One region of the Cellulosimicrobium sp. SJTW-1 genome, then DNA from elsewhere that is predicted to be linked to it. Evidence: riboswitches for the same ligand, from Rfam matches in the RefSeq annotation. Region 1 holds a riboswitch; the other holds the start of a gene.

Region 1 (7,721 bases):
ACGGCTTCGTCGAGACGCTGAGCTACCCGTTCGTCGGCGAGGGCGAGCTCGACGCGCTGCGGATCCCCGCGGACGACGAGCGCCGCCGGGCGCTGCGCCTGCTCAACCCGCTGGCCGACGACCGTCCCCTGATGCGCACGGACGTGCTGAGCACGCTCCTGGAGACCACGCGCCGCAACGTGGGCCGCGGGCTCGGGGACGTCGCCGTGTTCGAGGTCGGGCTCGTGACGCACCCGCGCCCGGGCGCCCCGGCCGCGCCGTCGCTGCCCGGCGGGGTGCGTCCCTCCGACGACGACCTCGCCGCGATCGAGGCCGCGCTCCCGGCGCAGCCGCGCCACGTCGCGGGCGTCCTGGTCGGTCGTCGCGAGCGGGCGGGCTGGTGGGGCTCCGGCCGGCCGGCGGACTGGACGGACGCGCTCGACGCGGCGCGCCTGGTCGCGGACCGCGCCGGCCTGCGGGGGGACGACGCCGTGCGCGTGGTCGCGGACACCGCGCGGGCACCCTTCCACCCGGGCCGCTGCGCGCGCCTCGAGCTCGCCGACGGGACGGTCGTCGGGCACGCGGGCGAGCTGCACCCCAAGGTGCTCGAGAACGTCGGCCTGCCCGCCCGCTCCGTGGCGTTCGAGCTCGACCTGTCGGCGCTCGTCGCGGGCGCGTCCGACGAGCCCGTCCAGGCGACCCCGGTCTCCGGGTTCCCGGCGGCGAAGGAGGACCTCGCGTTCGTCGTCGCCGCCGACGTGCCGGCCGAGGCGCTGCGGGCCGCGCTCGTCGAGGGCGCCGGCGAGCTCGCCGAGGAGGTCGCGCTGTTCGACGTCTTCACGGGCGAGCAGGTGGGCGCCGGGCGCAAGTCGCTCGCGTTCTCGCTGCGGCTGCGCGCCGCGGACCGCACCCTCACCGCCGACGACGTCGCGCGGGTCCGGGAGGGCGCCGTGGCCGCCGCGCGGGAGCGCGTCGGGGCGGAGCTGCGCGCATGAGCGGCGCACCGGGGGAGGGCACGACGCCGGACGTGGCGCCCGCGCGCACCGCGCTCGTCACCGGGGCGTCGCGCGGCATCGGCCGCGCGGTCGCCGTCGGGCTCGCCGCGTCCGGTCTCGACGTCACGCTCCTCGCGCGCGACGCGGGCCGGCTCGCCGGGGTGGCCGACGAGATCGCCGCGCTCGACGGCGCGGGCCGTGCCGTCGTCGTCACGGCGGACGTGACCGACGCCGCGGCGGTGGCCGCGGCCGTCCGCGAGGCCGAGGCCACGCTCGGGAGCGTGGACCTGCTCGTCAACAACGCGGGCCGGGTCGACGCCGAGGTGCCGCTCTGGGAGGCGGACCCCGACGAGTGGTGGGCCGTCCTGGAGACCAACGTGCGCGGGCCGTTCCTGCTCGCGCGCGCCGTCGTCCCCGGGATGCTCGCGCGCGGCGGCGGCCGCGTCGTCGACCTCAACAGCGGCGCGGGCTCCCACGACATGGACGGAGCGAGCGCGTACAACGCGAGCAAGACGGCGCTCCTGCGCCTCGGGGCGAACCTCCACCGCTCGGGCCACGCGCTCGGCCTGCGGACCTTCGAGGTGTCGCCGGGCGTCGTGCAGACCGACATGACGGCGTCCATGGTCATGCACGAGGGCCGCACGGAGTGGACGCCCGTCGAGCGCACGGTCGAGATGGTCGTCGCGATCGCCCGCGGCGAGCTCGACGCGTTCTCGGGGTCGTTCGTGCGCGTGACGCACGACTCGCCCGGGTCGCTCCGCGCGGCCGCCCAGGAGGCCGCCCGCGCGGGCGTCGCGCTGCCCGGTCCCGACGGCCGTCGGCTGCGCGTCACGCGCTGGGGCTCCGACGACCCGATGCCGGGAGAGCTCCCCGCCCGCTGAGCGCACGCACCCCGCACGGCCGACGCCGCCCGACCCCCCCCGGTCGGGCGGCGTCCGTGCGTCCGGGCACCGGGTCACAGCGGGACGCACGTGTCCCGGTCGACCCACACGTGCCACAGGCCCCGCTCGGGGTGCTCGTACTCGAACGCCACGAGCCCGCCTGCGTCGTGCGTGACGACGCCCGTGAGCACGACCCGCCGACCGTCTCGGTCGTACGTCGTGCAGAGGGCGGGCACCTGGACCGGGACGGGCGCGTCCGGCAGGAAGGGGCGGGTCGCGGGGGCGACGTGCTGCGTCATACCCGGAAAGACGCGCGCACGCGCGTCGTCTCACGCGTCGGGGCGGGTGAAAAGCGCACGGGTCGCCGCGTAGCATGGCCCGCGACACGGGGTGCCCCGCACCGGGGCTGAGATGAGACCCGTCGAACCTGATCTGGCTCGTACCAGCGAAGGGATGTCCGCGCGATGACGCTCGCCCTGCCTCGGCACACCTCCGACCCGGCCTCCGCTCTCGCGGACCGTGACCGCCGGCCCGACCCGGGCCGTCGGCCCGACCCGGCACCGTCCCGCCCCCGCGTCCTCTCCGTCGCGGGGACCGACCCGACCGGCGGCGCCGGGATCCAGGCCGACCTCAAGGCGTTCTGCGCGCACGGCGCCTACGGCATGGCCGTCACCACGGCGCTCGTCGCGCAGAACACCCACGGCGTGCGGTCGGTGCACGTCCCCGGGCCGGCGTTCCTGCGCGCGCAGCTCGACGCCGTGTCCGACGACGTCGAGGTCGACGCCGTGAAGATCGGCATGGTCGCGGACGAGGCGAACGCCCGCGCCGTCGGGGAGTGGCTCGACGACCTCGCCGCGGCGCGCGCCGCCGCGGGTGCTCCGCGGCCCTGGGTCGTCCTGGACCCGGTGATGGTCGCCACCTCCGGCCACCGCCTGCTCGACGCGGGCGCCGAGCAGGCCGTGCGCGACCTCGCGGCGCGCGCCGACGTCGTCACGCCGAACCTGCCCGAGCTCGGCGTCCTCGGCGGGCAGGAGCCCGCGACGACGTGGGACGACGCCCTGCGCCAGGCGACGCAGTACGCGACCGCGAGCGACGCCGTCGTGCTGCTCAAGGGCGGTCACCTCACCGGACGCACGTCGCCCGACGCGCTCGTCCTCCCCGCGCCCGGGCCGACGACGGGCCGCGCGCCGGGGGCGGCCACCGTCACGACGTTCGACGCCGAGCGCGTCGACACGCCCCACACCCACGGCACGGGGTGCTCGCTCTCGGCGGCGCTCGCGGCGCTGCGACCGCAGCGCGCGAGCTGGGAGGAGGCGGCGCGCGAGGCGAAGGAGTGGCTCACGGGCGCGCTGCGTGCCGGCGCCGCGCTGCGGGTGGGGACGGGCCGGGGGCCCGTGGACCACCTGCACCGCTCGGCGCCCGTGCGGCCGGGCTGAGCCCGGGCCGACCGGGCGAGCCCGGGCTGCTGCGACGTGCCGAGCCCGGGCCGCGGGACGCACTCAGGCCGTGGGGCCGCTCGCTGCGTGGTCGGCCCTGCGGTCGGCTCCGCGGTCGGTGTCGAGGTCGGCCAGCGCGTCGCGGAGCACGGCGAGCGTCGCGCGCGCGACGGCGAGGCGCTGCGCGGGCGGGGCGTCCGCGGGCCGCGTCGTCACCTTGGCGCCGACGAGCGGGACCGGCCCGGCCGCGGCGAGGAACTCGCGCACCTCGGCCGGGCCGAGCATCGACTCGTCCGGGCCGGGGAGCGCGGGATCCGGGCCGTGGGGCGGCACGTGCGCGTCCGCCCACGGCGCGCCCCACCGGCCGGGCCGGCCGGCGGCACCGGAGAGCATCGCGCTCGCGAGGAGGCCGGCGCCGGCGGCCGCCCGCGCGTGCTCGACGGGCGTCGCGGCGCTGCGCCCCTCGATGGCGGACCGGCCCCAGTTGAGCCCGACGTGCAGGGGGTGGCCGGTGTCCCGGGCCGCGCGCGCGACGGCGGCGATCTCGTCGTCGAGCGCGAGGAAGCCCTTCTCCGCGACGCCCCACGGGCGGGGCGCGTCGCAGTGCTCCACCACGAGCGGCAGCCCGGCGGGCGCGACGGCGGCCAGCTCGGTGAGGCTGCGCGCGAGCGCCGCGCCGGAGCCGCGGCCGGGACCGGGCGCGGACTGGAGCTCGACCGCGACCACGCGTCGTCGACCCTCCGCCTCGGCGAGCCGCGTCACGGCCGCGAGGACGCGCGCGACGCCGTCGACCGCCTCGCGCCGACCCTCCTCGTCGTCGGACGCGAGGCCGTAGGAGCGGTCGGCCGTGGCGCGGCGGGCCGTCGCGGCGACCGTCGTCGGCAGCAGCGCCCAGTGCGCCGGGAGCGCGGCCGCGGTCGTCGCGAGCGCGTCCGTGTCGTCCGGGTCGACGGGGTGCTCGAGGCCGTCGAGGCCGTCCTCGTCGAGGGCGGCGTACCAGCCGCCCGGGTCGGGGACGCCCGCGAGGGCGTAGGCACCGAGCAGGGTCAGGGGGCGGTCGTGCAGGTCGGTCATCGGTCCTCGTCGGTCGTGGTGGGGGTGCCGGACGCGTCAGGCGCGGGCGACGTCCTGGTCGGCGGTGGCGTACTCGCACGCGTAGCCCGGCGGGACCCAGCGCCACCGTGCCTCGACGTCCTGCACCGCGACGCCCGCGGGCCGGTCGGCGACGCACGCGTCCGCCTGCTGGCGCACCGCCACGGTCACGTAGTAGACGACGAACACCGCGGTGAGCAGCACGGCGAGCACGGTCACGGTGCGGCGCAGCGCGGGGGAGGGGCCGCCGTCGGAGCCGTCCTCCTCGCCCGGGCGCGGGGGCACCCAGTCCCAGCTCACGCGGTCCCGGTCGTCGTGCCGGTCGTGGTCCCGGTCGTGGTCCCGGTCGTGGTGGCGTGAGCGTCGTCCGCCCCGGCGGGACGGAGCAGCACCTTGCCGGTGGTCGCCCGTCCCTCGAGCGCGCGGTGGGCGTCGGCGGCGTCGGCGAGCGGGAACGTCGCGCCGACGCGCACGTGCAGCGTGCCGCCCGCGACGGCACCGAGCACCTCGGTCGCGCGCTCGACGAGCTCGGCGCGCGTCGCCGTGTGGTCGGCGAGCTTGGGCCGCGTGAGGAAGAGCGAGCCGCCCGCGTTGAGGCGCTGCGGGTCGAACGGCGGGACCTGCCCCGACGAGCCGCCGTAGAGGACGAGCGTGCCGCGGCGGCGCAGCGACGCGAGCGACGCGTCGAACGTGTCCTTGCCGACCGAGTCGTACACCGCCGCGACGCCCTCGCCGCCCGTGAGCCCGCGCACGACCTCCGGCAGCTCGGCGGTGAGGTCGGCGAACGCCGTGTACTGGATCGCGTGCTCGGCGCCCGCGCCGCGGGACAGCTCCGCCTTCTCGGGGGTCGAGACCGTGGAGATCACGTGCGCGCCCCGCGCCACGAGCATCTGCGTCAGGAGCAGCCCGACGCCGCCCGCGCCCGCGTGCACGAGCACACGGTCGCCCGGACGCACGGGGTACGACGACGTGCACAGGTAGTGCGCCGTGAGCCCCTGGAGCGCGACGGCGGTCGCGTCCTCGAGCGAGACGGCGTCCGGCACGTGCAGCGCCTGCCCGGCGTCCACCACGACGAGCTCCGCGTACGACCCCGGCGCCTCGGTCCACACGACGCGGTCGCCGACGGCGAACCCCTCTACCCCCTCGCCCACCTCGGCGACGACCCCGGCCCCCTCGCTCCCGACGACGTGCGGGTACTCCATCGCGTACACGCCGGAGCGCTTGTACGTGTCGATGAAGTTCACGCCCGCCACCGCGGAGCGGACGAGGAGCTGCCCCGGGCCCGGCGACGGGTCGGGCAGCTCGGTGTGGTCGAGGACCTCGGGACCGCCCGCCGCGCGGGCCACGATCGCGTGCATGGCCTCAGCCTAGGGTCGCGCGGCGGTCACGGTCGCCCTCGGTCGGCGACCTTCGCGTGCACGGACGCGAGGTGCTCGCGCGCCGCCGCCGCGGCGCGGCCGGTGTCCCGGTCGCGGACGGCGTCGAGGATCGCCTCGTGCGCGTCCTGGTCGTCCCGGTGCGTCGTGCCCGTCCGGTCGAGGTCGACCATGGCGACCATCGCGCGACGCAGGCGCGGGACGAAGGTCGCGAAGAGCTCGGCGAGCACCGCGTTGTGCGCGGCGTCGACGACCGCCCGGTGGAACGCGAGGTCCGCGTCCACGTACTCGGCGGGCGACGCCGTCGCCGCGACCTGCCCGCGGCGGGCGAGCGCCGTCGTCATGGTGCGCAGGTCCGCGGGCGTGCGGCGCGCGGCGGCGAGCCCCGCGGCCTCCGCCTCCAGCGCGGCGCGCACCTCGAGCACGTCGGCGATCTCGCCGCGGCGCAGCACCTCGTCCCAGTCGTCGGTGGTGTCCGTCGAGACCACGTACACGCCCGAGCCCTGCCTGCTGTCGAGGACGCCGCGGCCCGCGAGCTGGCGGATCGCCTCGCGGACGGTCGATCGGCCCACGCCGAGCTCGGCGGCGAGCGCCTGCTCCCCGGGCAGCCGGTGGTCGAGGGGCCAGGCACCGGAGCGCACGCGTTCGAGCAGGAGCTCGGCGGCCTGGTCGGCCAGGGGGCGTCGCTGCAGCGCGGTCATGGAAACCTCTCAGGTTGTCTGAGGACTTGATCGGCGCTAGCGTACCCCGCATGTCCTGGACGGCGCTCCTCCTTCGGCGCCACGGCGGGTCTGACCGGACCGGCCCCCCGCCGTGGGGGTCCGTCGTGCGCCGGTCGTCCCGCGCCCCGCCACCCCGGGGCTCCAGCCGAAGGACCGCCATGACCGTCTCCGCCACGCCCGCCCGCACGGACCGCCCCGCCGCCAGGACCACGCCGCCGTGGAACCGGCAGCGCCCGTCGCCCATGCCGTCGTCCCGCTACGCCGACGTCCACGCCCGTGTCGACGTGCCCGACCTGCCCGACCGCCGCTGGCCGAACCGCCGGCTCACCCAGGCGCCGCTGTGGGTCCCCGTCGACCTGCGCGACGGCAACCAGGCGCTCGCGGAACCGATGGACCCGGCGCGCAAGCGCCGCTTCTTCGAGCTGCTCGTCGCGATGGGGTACACCGAGATCGAGGTGGGCTACCCGTCGGCGTCGCAGACCGACTTCGACTTCGTGCGCCTGCTCGCCGAGACCGACCTCGCGCCCGAGCACGTGACCGTCGTCGTGTTCACCGCCGCGCGCGCCGACCTCATCGCGCGCACGGTCGAGTCCGTGCGCGGGCTGCGCAACCCGGTCGTCGTCCACGTGTACGCCGCGACGGCGCCCGTCTGGCGCGACGTGGTGCTCGGCCGCGACCGCGAGGAGCTCGCCCGGCTGATCACCGACGCCGGGACCGAGGTGCTGCGCCACGCCGGCGACGACCCGCGCGTCCGGTTCGAGTTCTCGCCCGAGGTGTTCAACCTCACCGAGCCCGACTACGTGCTCGACGTGTGCGACCGCATGACGACGCTCTGGGACGCGACGCCCGAGCGGCCCGTCGTCCTCAACCTCCCCGCCACGGTCGAGGTCGCGACGCCCAACGTCTACGCCGACCAGATCGAGTACATGGACCGGAACCTCGCGCGGCGCGAGGGCGTGATCCTCTCGGTCCACCCGCACAACGACCGGGGCACCGGCGTCGCGTGCGCCGAGCTCGCGGTCCTCGCGGGTGCGCAGCGCGTCGAGGGGTGCCTGTTCGGCAACGGCGAGCGCACCGGGAACGTCGACCTCGTGACGCTGGGCCTCAACCTGCACGCGCAGGGCGTCGACCCGATGGTCGACTTCTCCGACCTCGACGCGATCCGCGACGTCGTCGTGGCGTGCAACCGGATCGACGTCCACCCGCGCCACCCGTACGTGGGCGACCTGGTGCACACCGC
Region 2 (7,721 bases), 1.4 Mb from region 1:
CCCGGCGGGCCTGCCGGACGTCCCGGAGACGCCGAGCGCGGTCCGCGCCGCGGACTCGCCGCTCAACGGCGGCTCGATCGACGTGTCGTGGAAGGCGCCGTTCGAGAACGGCGACGCGATCAAGGGCTACACCCTGCAGCGGTACAAGAACGGCTCCCGCGACGGCGCCGCGCTCTCCCTCACCGCGACGAGCCACAAGGCGACGGGCCTCGACAACGAGTCGTCGTACACGTTCACGGTGACGGCCGAGAACAAGGCGGGCCGGACGGCGGAGAGCGCGGCGTCCGCGGCCGTGGTCCCCTACGGTCGCCCCGAGGCTCCGCCCCGGCCGAGCGTGCAGAACGTCGGCGGCGGCGGGCAGGACAGCGGCATCCCGCGCGTGTCCTGGGGTGCCGCCGACGCGAACGGCAGCCCGATCACGAAGTACACCGTCACGGCGTCGCCCGGGGGCGCGAAGAAGGACGTCGACGGCACGTCCGTCGACTTCACGGGCCTCCCCGCCGGGAACTACACGTTCACCGTCACCGCGACGAACAAGGGCGGCACGTCCACGTCGAGCCCGGCGTCCGGGTCGATCAGCGCGTACGGCAAGCCCAGCGAGCCGGGCGTGTCCGTGTCCCGACTGAGCGCGACCTCGGGCCGCTTCTCGATCTCCGCGCCCTCGTCGAACGGCGGCAACGGCGTCTCGCGCTACAACTGGCAGATCGAGGGCGGGTCCAGCGGCTCGGGGCAGACGGTCGACGTCGGGAACGACTACGACCAGACGTTCCGCCTCCGGGCGCAGGCGTGCAACGCCGCCGGGTGCGGGCCGTGGAGCGGCTGGGCGACGCACCGCACCGACCCTCGCCCGGTCCCGCCGACCATCTGGGTCACGCGTGGGCCCGGGAAGGCCACCGGCTCGTGGGGCGACTGCCAGAACACCAGCGTCTGCACGGTCTTCCGCGTCAACGCGAACGCGACGTTCCCCTCCGGCACCTACACCTTCGCGTGCTACTACGACGGGAACCGCATCGGCAGCTTCACGTGGACCGAGCACCTCAGCGCGGGCGGCTACGTCGACCTCGGGTGCATCCTGGGCAACCCGTACGGCACGCGGGCCACGGCCAAGGTCTACGTGACGATCAGCCCTGCACCGAGCGGCATCGTGGTCGAGCACCGGGACTGGCCCATCAGATAGCCCGGCGACGGCCGATCTGCCGTCGGCGAATGTGCCGACGGCAGATCGGCCTCCTCATGGGGCCCGGCCGGGCGCAGGGTGGTCGCATGACCACGCACCTGACCGGCCGACCCGCCGTCGGCGACCACCACCGGACCCCGCGCGCGGAGGCCGCCGCCCCGGCGGCCTCGTCGTTCGACGACCAGCTCACGACGCGCCTGCTCCACCAGCGCATCGTCGTCCTCGGCACGGCCGTGGACGACGCCGTCGCGAACCGCCTGTGCGCCCAGCTCCTCCTGCTCTCGGCGGAGGACCCGCGCGCGGACGTCGCGCTCTACGTCAACTCCCCCGGCGGCTCGGTGAGCGCCGGGCTCGCCATCTACGACACGATGCGGCTCATCCCCAACGACGTGTCGACGGTCGCGATGGGCTTCGCCGCGAGCATGGGCCAGTTCCTCCTGTGCGCGGGGACGCCGGGCAAGCGGTTCGCGCTGCCGCACGCGCGGATCATGATGCACCAGCCGTCGGCCGGGATCGGGGGCACCGCCGTCGACATCGCGATCCAGGCGGAGAACCTCGTCTACACCAAGGGGCTCATGCACCGGCTGCTCGCGGAGAGCACCGGGCAGTCCGTCGAGACCATCGCCGACGACTCCGACCGCGACCGCTGGTTCACCGCGCAGCAGGCGCTCGAGTACGGGATGGTCGACCGGATCGTCGAGAGCCTCGACGACGTCCGCCCCGCTCGCGCGGCCCGGAAGGTGGGTCTGTGATGGCGAGCTACACGATCCCGACCGTGGTCGAGCGCACGCCGCTGGGCGAGCGCGCGTTCGACGTCTTCTCCCGCCTGCTGTCCGAGCGCATCGTGTTCCTCGGCACGGAGATCGACGACGGCGTCGCGAACGTCGTCATGGCGCAGCTCCTGCACCTGGAGTCGGACGCCCCGGACCAGGAGATCGGGCTGTACATCAACTCCCCGGGCGGCTCCGCGACCGCGCTCATGGCGATCTACGACACGATGCAGTTCGTCCGCTGCGACGTCTCGACCATCTGCATGGGTCAGGCGGCCTCGGCCGCGGCCGTCCTGCTCTCGGCGGGCACGCCCGGCAAGCGGTTCGTGCTGGAGCACTCGCGCGTCCTGCTGCACCAGCCGTCGGGCGGCGGGGAGGGCACGATCTCGGACCTGTCGATCCAGGCCGAGGAGATCCTCCGGATCCGGTCCGAGACGGAGGAGGTGCTGGCGCGGCACACGGGCCAGACCGTCGAGCGCCTGCGCGCAGACACCGACCGCGACCTGGTGCTCACCGCGCGCCAGGCCGTGGAGTACGGCGTCGCGGACGCCGTCGTCACCTCGCGCAAGCTCGCCGCGGCGGCGTGACGCCCGACCGCGGGGGTGACCCGGGCGTCGTCAGCCGCGTCGTCGGAACCACGACCGGCGGCGCGGCTCGGTGGTCGTCTCCGCGGGCGACGGCTCGGGCACGGCCGGTTCCGACGCCGCGGCCTCGGGCTCCACCGCTGCGGCCTCGGGCTCGACGGCCAGGGGCGCGGCGGCCTCGGGCGCGGCGATCCGCCCGGACGACGCGGAGATGCCCGCGATCCGTCCGCGCTCGTCGAACCGCACGGTCACGGTGCCGTCGGGCACGTCCAGCACGACGGCGCCGGTCCCGTCCTCGACGGCCGGCAGGCCGCGCGCGCTCGCGTAGGACGTGACGGCGCGCCGGTGGTCGACGACCGTGACGGACAGCAGCCCCTCGCTCAGCGTGCGCACGACGCGCGGCACGCTCGGGGCGGGCAGGGCGAGGTCGGCGTCGTCCAGGAGGAACCACGCCCGCGTGCCGCCGCCGACGGGGGCGCTGTAGTGGGCGAACGAGCCGGTCACGGCCTTGGCCGCGAGCGCGAGCCGGTGGGCGAGGTCGTCGGCGAGCGGGAGCTCCGGCTCGGCGGCCTCGCGCAGCCCGGTCCGGCGCGTGCTCTCGGCGGCGGTGAGCACGGCGTCGGGGAAGCCGTTGACGTTCTGCCACGCCCACATCCACGTGCCCGGCCCGGGCGCGGCCGTGCCGAGGAACTGGAGGTGGCACGTCGCGGTCCCGCCGTCGGGCGCGGTGAAGGTGAAGACCCCGGTGGTCAGGTCCGCGGCCCAGGCGTCGTCGCCGTGGAGGTCCGTCAGGTGGAGCTGGTGCTCGTGGGAGAGGAACGCGGCGTCGTCGACGAGGTCCTGGAGGGCCGGGACGTCCTGGGCTGCCGTGCCGTGCGCGGTCTGCGGCTCCGTCATGGACCGACGGTAGCGGCGCGCACGGCGCCCGGCCCCCGCACGACACGCGGTGCGACGGGACCGCCGCTCAGGCCGCGAGGAGCAGGACGTCGCCGGCGCGCGCCGTCGGACGTCGGAGCGTCTCGGCGACGGGGAGGTCCCGCACGGGCTCGCCCACCGGGGCGACCTGCCGTGGCGCGGAGAGGGCACCGCGCTCTCGCGCGGAGGACAGCACGCGGACGGGCGCGAGCGGCCGGAGCTCCTCGCCCGTGCGGGCGACGAGGTCGACGAGCCGCAGGCCGAGGGCGCCGCACACGGCGGCGAGGACCTCGGACGACGCCTCCTTGCGCCCGCGCTCCACCTCGGACAGGTAGGCGGTGGAGACGCGCGCGGCGGCCGCGACGTCGACGAGCGTGCGCCCCTGCGCGAGCCGCGCCCGCCGCAGGATCCCCCCGATGACGTGGCGCAGGAGGGGCTCCGCCCGTCCGCCCGCCCGGGAGCGAGGGCTCGGCGTCACCCCGTCCGGCACCACGTCCGGCAGCGTGCCCGGCACCGCGCTCGTCGCGTCCATGCGTTCACGCTACCCGCGGCCCACCCGGGTGCCGAGGCGCCCGGGTGGGTATCTGCTGCTGGCGTAAGGCCGGGCGCACGACGCGACGCCGGCCGCGCGCCCGGCCGGACGGGTCACCAGCGCTCGAGCGACCAGGCCATCTGCCAGAAGCGGATCTCGTGGCGGCAGCTCAGCTCGAACGCGCGCTCCATGCGCGCGCGCTCCGCCTCGCCCGCGTCCGCGGCGAGCGCGTCGAGGCGTGCGCGCAGGTCCGTGAGGACGTCCTCGGTGCGCTCGGCCGCGTAGAACTGCCACCAGCCCGCGAGCGGGTGGTCGTCGCCGAGGGCGCCGGGCGTCGTCTCGCGCTCGCCGAGCCAGAAGCGCCGCGCGGACCAGATGTAGGTCCACGGGCACGGCAGCAGCGCGGCGAGCAGCACGCCGAGCGAGTCGCGGCCGGCCGCCGTCATGTGGTCGACGTAGGCCTGCGCGCTCGGCGCGAGGCGGTGCGTCTGCGCCTCCTCGTACGTCACGCCGAGGAAGTCGCACATCGCGTGGTGCGCGTGCGACTCGTCGTCGAGGAGGAAGCCGGCCTTGTCGTGGAAGTAGGCCGCCCACGACCGGTCGGGCGCGAGGGCCATGCCGAGGCCGTAGCAGCGCAGGTAGGCCGTGAGGTACTGGTGGTCCTGGCCCACGTAGTGGCGGACCGCGGCGGGCTCGACGGAGCCGTCGCGCAGCCCTGCCAGGAAGGGGTGGTCGTAGAACGTCTCGAAGAGGTCCGCGTACCGGCGGGCGAGGTCGGCGGTGAAGCCGGTCTCCTCCTGCCGGACGAGCGCGGTCGGGTCGTCCGCGAGGACAGGGTTCAGGGTGATGGCAGCAGGCGTCGTCATGCCCACGTTCCTCCGCTCGTGCTAGCGAGATCAGGTTCGACGGGTCCGGGCGGCCGTACCGCTCGTCTCAGTCCCTCGGCCCGGGCCGTGGCCCGGGCGGGACGCCCCGCGTGGTTCGCGCCGACCCTAGCAAGGACGGCGCCGGTGCGGGAGCCCTCGCCACGGTGTGGGAATATAGTTGTAGCGACAACAAGTTGGAGCAGACATGACCACGAGCACGCCGGGCGCGCCGACCGACCGCCTCCTGTCCCCGTCCACGAGCATGGACGCCGTCACGCTGCGCGTGGGCGACCTCGAGCTCATGACCTCGTACTACACGGGCGCGTTCGCCCTCGCCCCGCTCGAGGAGCGGTCTCGCGGCGCCGAGGTGCACCGCGTGCTGGGCCGCGGCCGCACGCCCATGCTGCGCCTCGTGCACACGCCCGGGCTCCCGCCCGTCGACCCGCGCCAGGCCGGCCTGTTCCACACGGCCTTCCTGTTCGACGACGGCCCGAGCCTCGCCGCGACCGTCTACCGCGCCGCGCAGGACCGCCGCGGCACCTTCGTCGGGTCGAGCGACCACCTCGTCAGCGAGGCGTTCTACTTCACCGACCCCGAGGGCAACGGCGTCGAGCTCTACACCGACCGCCCCCGCGAGACGTGGGTGCGCGAGCACGGCCAGATCCTCATGACGACGACGTTCCTCGACCCGAACGCCTACCTGCGCACGCACCTCGACCAGGAGACGTTCGACGCCGGCCCCTCGCTCGCGGGCCGCGTCGGTCACGTGCACCTGCAGGTGGGCGACGTCGCGACCGCCCACGCCTTCTACGTCGACACCGTCGGCTTCGAGGCGACGCTCACCGGGTACAGCGGGGCGCTCTTCGCGTCCGCGGGCGGGTACCACCACCACGTCGCGATGAACGTGTGGAACAGCGCGGGCGCCGGGCCCCGCGCCGCGAGCCTCGGGCTCGGCGACGTCGCCGTCACGGTGCCGGGCCGCGAGGACCTCGACGCGCTCGTCGCGCGCCTCCGCGCCCGCGGGCTGGAGCACGCGGACGACGGCCGCTCCGTCGTCGTGCACGACCCGTGGGGCACGCGCGTGACGCTGTCCGTCCCCGGCACCACGACCGAGGAGCTGCTGGCGCGCTGAGGCGCGGCGCCCCGGGCACGGAGCGCGCGCCCGGGGCACGAGGCGCACGATGGGAGGACCCGCCGAGCGCACCGAGGAGCGACCGTGTTCCGCAGCCTCTTCCCCGTCCTCACCGTGGCCGACCTCGACCGGTCCCTCGGCTTCTACCGCGACCTGCTGCGCGGGACCGTCGAGTACGCGTTCCCCGACGACGGCCCGCCCGTCTACGTGAGCGTGCGCGTGGGCGGGTCACCGCTCGGGCTCGGGCAGGGCGACCCGCCTCCGGCGGACACCCGCGTCGTGCTGTGGGTGTACGTCGACGACTGCGACCGCGCCGTCGAGCACCTCGCGGCCACGGGCGTGCCCGTCCTGAAGCCGCCCGCGGACCAGCCGTGGGGCGAGCGCGTCGCGCGCGTGCAGGACCCGGACGGCACCGTCGTGATCCTCGGCCAGGAGGCCGCTCCCCCGGCCGAGCCGGAGGGCCCGACGGGGCTGTCCTAGCCCGGGGAGCCCTGGCGCCTCGGAGCCGACCGCCCGTCGGCATGGTGCCCCCACCGGGACTCGAACCCGGAACACGCCGGGTTTAAGCCGGCCGCCTCTGCCAGTTGGGCCATGGGGGCGCGGGCCGAATCTACCGCGCGCGCGGGGCTCCCCGGGCCCGTCGGCACGACGGGCGCCCGCTCGGGACCCGGACGCGACGAGGGGCGAGCCGCACGCGCGGCTCGCCCCTCTGCGTCGGGCACGACGGCCGGGCCGGGGCCCGGCCGCGACCTCAGGAGGCCTTCGCCGCCGGCGTCCGGTCGTCGGCGTCGACGGTGCCCGCACCGGACTCCGCCGCGGCCGCCGAGCCCTGCGCGGTCTGCTTGACCGGGTCGCCGTCCTTCTTGGGCGGGACGGACGCGGCGCGGAACTCCGCGCGCGGGTCGTGCAGCGAGCCGAGCGACACGAGCTCGCGGCCCATGAGGAACTGGCCGATCCAGCCGATGAAGATGCGGATCTTGCGGTTCCCCGTCGGCATCGCCATGACGTGGTAGCTGCGGTGCATGAGCCACGCGAGCGTCCCGCGGAGCTTGAACACGCCGAACAGCTCCGCGACGCCCTTGTACAGGCCGAGCGACGCGACCGTACCGACGCTCTTGTGGCGGTACTCGACCGGCGGCTCGCTGTGCAGCTCGAGCGCGAGGTTGTCGGCGAGGCGCGTGGCCTCGCGGATGGCGTGCTGCGCGTTCGGCGGGCAGAACTTGCCCGGGTTCAGCACGTCCGGGACGGCGGCGCAGTCGCCCGCGGCCCACGCGTTCGGCACGACGTTGCCGTCGGCGTCCGCGACCTGGAGCGTCGGCAGCACCGTGATGCGGCCCAGCTTGTCGACCGGGAGGTCGGACGACTCCTTGAGGACCGGGTTCGCCTTGACGCCCGCGGTCCACACGATCGTGTCGGAGTCGAACTCGACCCCGGTCGACGTGACGACGTGGCCGTCCACGCACGACGACAGGAACGTGCTGAGGTGGAACTCGATGCCGCGCTTCTTCAGCTCGTCGAGCGCGTACTGCGCCATGGGCTCGCTGAGCTCGGGCAGGATGCGGCCCGCGCCCTCGATCATGACGAAGCGGAGGTCCTTCTCCTCGATCGTCGCGTAGTTGCGCGTCGCGTAGCGGGCCATGTCCTCGATCTCGGCCAGCGCCTCGATGCCCGCGAACCCGCCGCCGACGAACGTGAACGTCAGCATGCGGCGACGCAGCTTCTCGTCCCACGTGGACGACGCGACG

Evidence for each region. Region 1 has a riboswitch for thiamine pyrophosphate ahead of thiD (bifunctional hydroxymethylpyrimidine kinase/phosphomethylpyrimidine kinase). Riboswitches for the same ligand answer to the same signal wherever they lie in the genome.
Region 2: linked by a shared signal. The riboswitch ahead of RSE42_RS14455 (TenA family protein) and the one ahead of thiD (bifunctional hydroxymethylpyrimidine kinase/phosphomethylpyrimidine kinase) in region 1 are both predicted to bind thiamine pyrophosphate.

Annotation. Positions count from the first base shown of each region.
Region 1 is NZ_CP136680.1:1,845,357-1,853,077, forward strand. It holds gene pheT (phenylalanine--tRNA ligase subunit beta) at 1-974, shown strand, start outside; gene RSE42_RS08380 (SDR family oxidoreductase) at 971-1,855, shown strand; gene RSE42_RS08385 (hypothetical protein) at 1,930-2,154, opposite strand; TPP riboswitch at 2,232-2,326, shown strand; gene thiD (bifunctional hydroxymethylpyrimidine kinase/phosphomethylpyrimidine kinase) at 2,320-3,291, shown strand; gene RSE42_RS08395 (DUF4862 family protein) at 3,355-4,365, opposite strand; gene RSE42_RS08400 (hypothetical protein) at 4,402-4,683, opposite strand; gene RSE42_RS08405 (quinone oxidoreductase family protein) at 4,680-5,741, opposite strand; gene RSE42_RS08410 (FadR/GntR family transcriptional regulator) at 5,768-6,460, opposite strand; gene RSE42_RS08415 (2-isopropylmalate synthase) at 6,640-7,721, shown strand, end outside.
Region 2 is NZ_CP136680.1:3,202,842-3,210,562, forward strand. It holds gene RSE42_RS14430 (Ig-like domain-containing protein) at 1-1,177, shown strand, start outside; gene RSE42_RS14435 (ClpP family protease) at 1,264-1,929, shown strand; gene RSE42_RS14440 (ClpP family protease) at 1,929-2,534, shown strand; gene RSE42_RS14445 (DUF6882 domain-containing protein) at 2,565-3,428, opposite strand; gene RSE42_RS14450 (helix-turn-helix domain-containing protein) at 3,496-3,978, opposite strand; gene RSE42_RS14455 (TenA family protein) at 4,092-4,844, opposite strand; TPP riboswitch at 4,835-4,963, opposite strand; gene RSE42_RS14460 (VOC family protein) at 5,050-5,976, shown strand; gene RSE42_RS14465 (VOC family protein) at 6,061-6,456, shown strand; tRNA gene RSE42_RS14470 (tRNA-Leu) at 6,499-6,575, opposite strand; gene RSE42_RS14475 (NAD(P)/FAD-dependent oxidoreductase) at 6,728-7,721, opposite strand, start outside.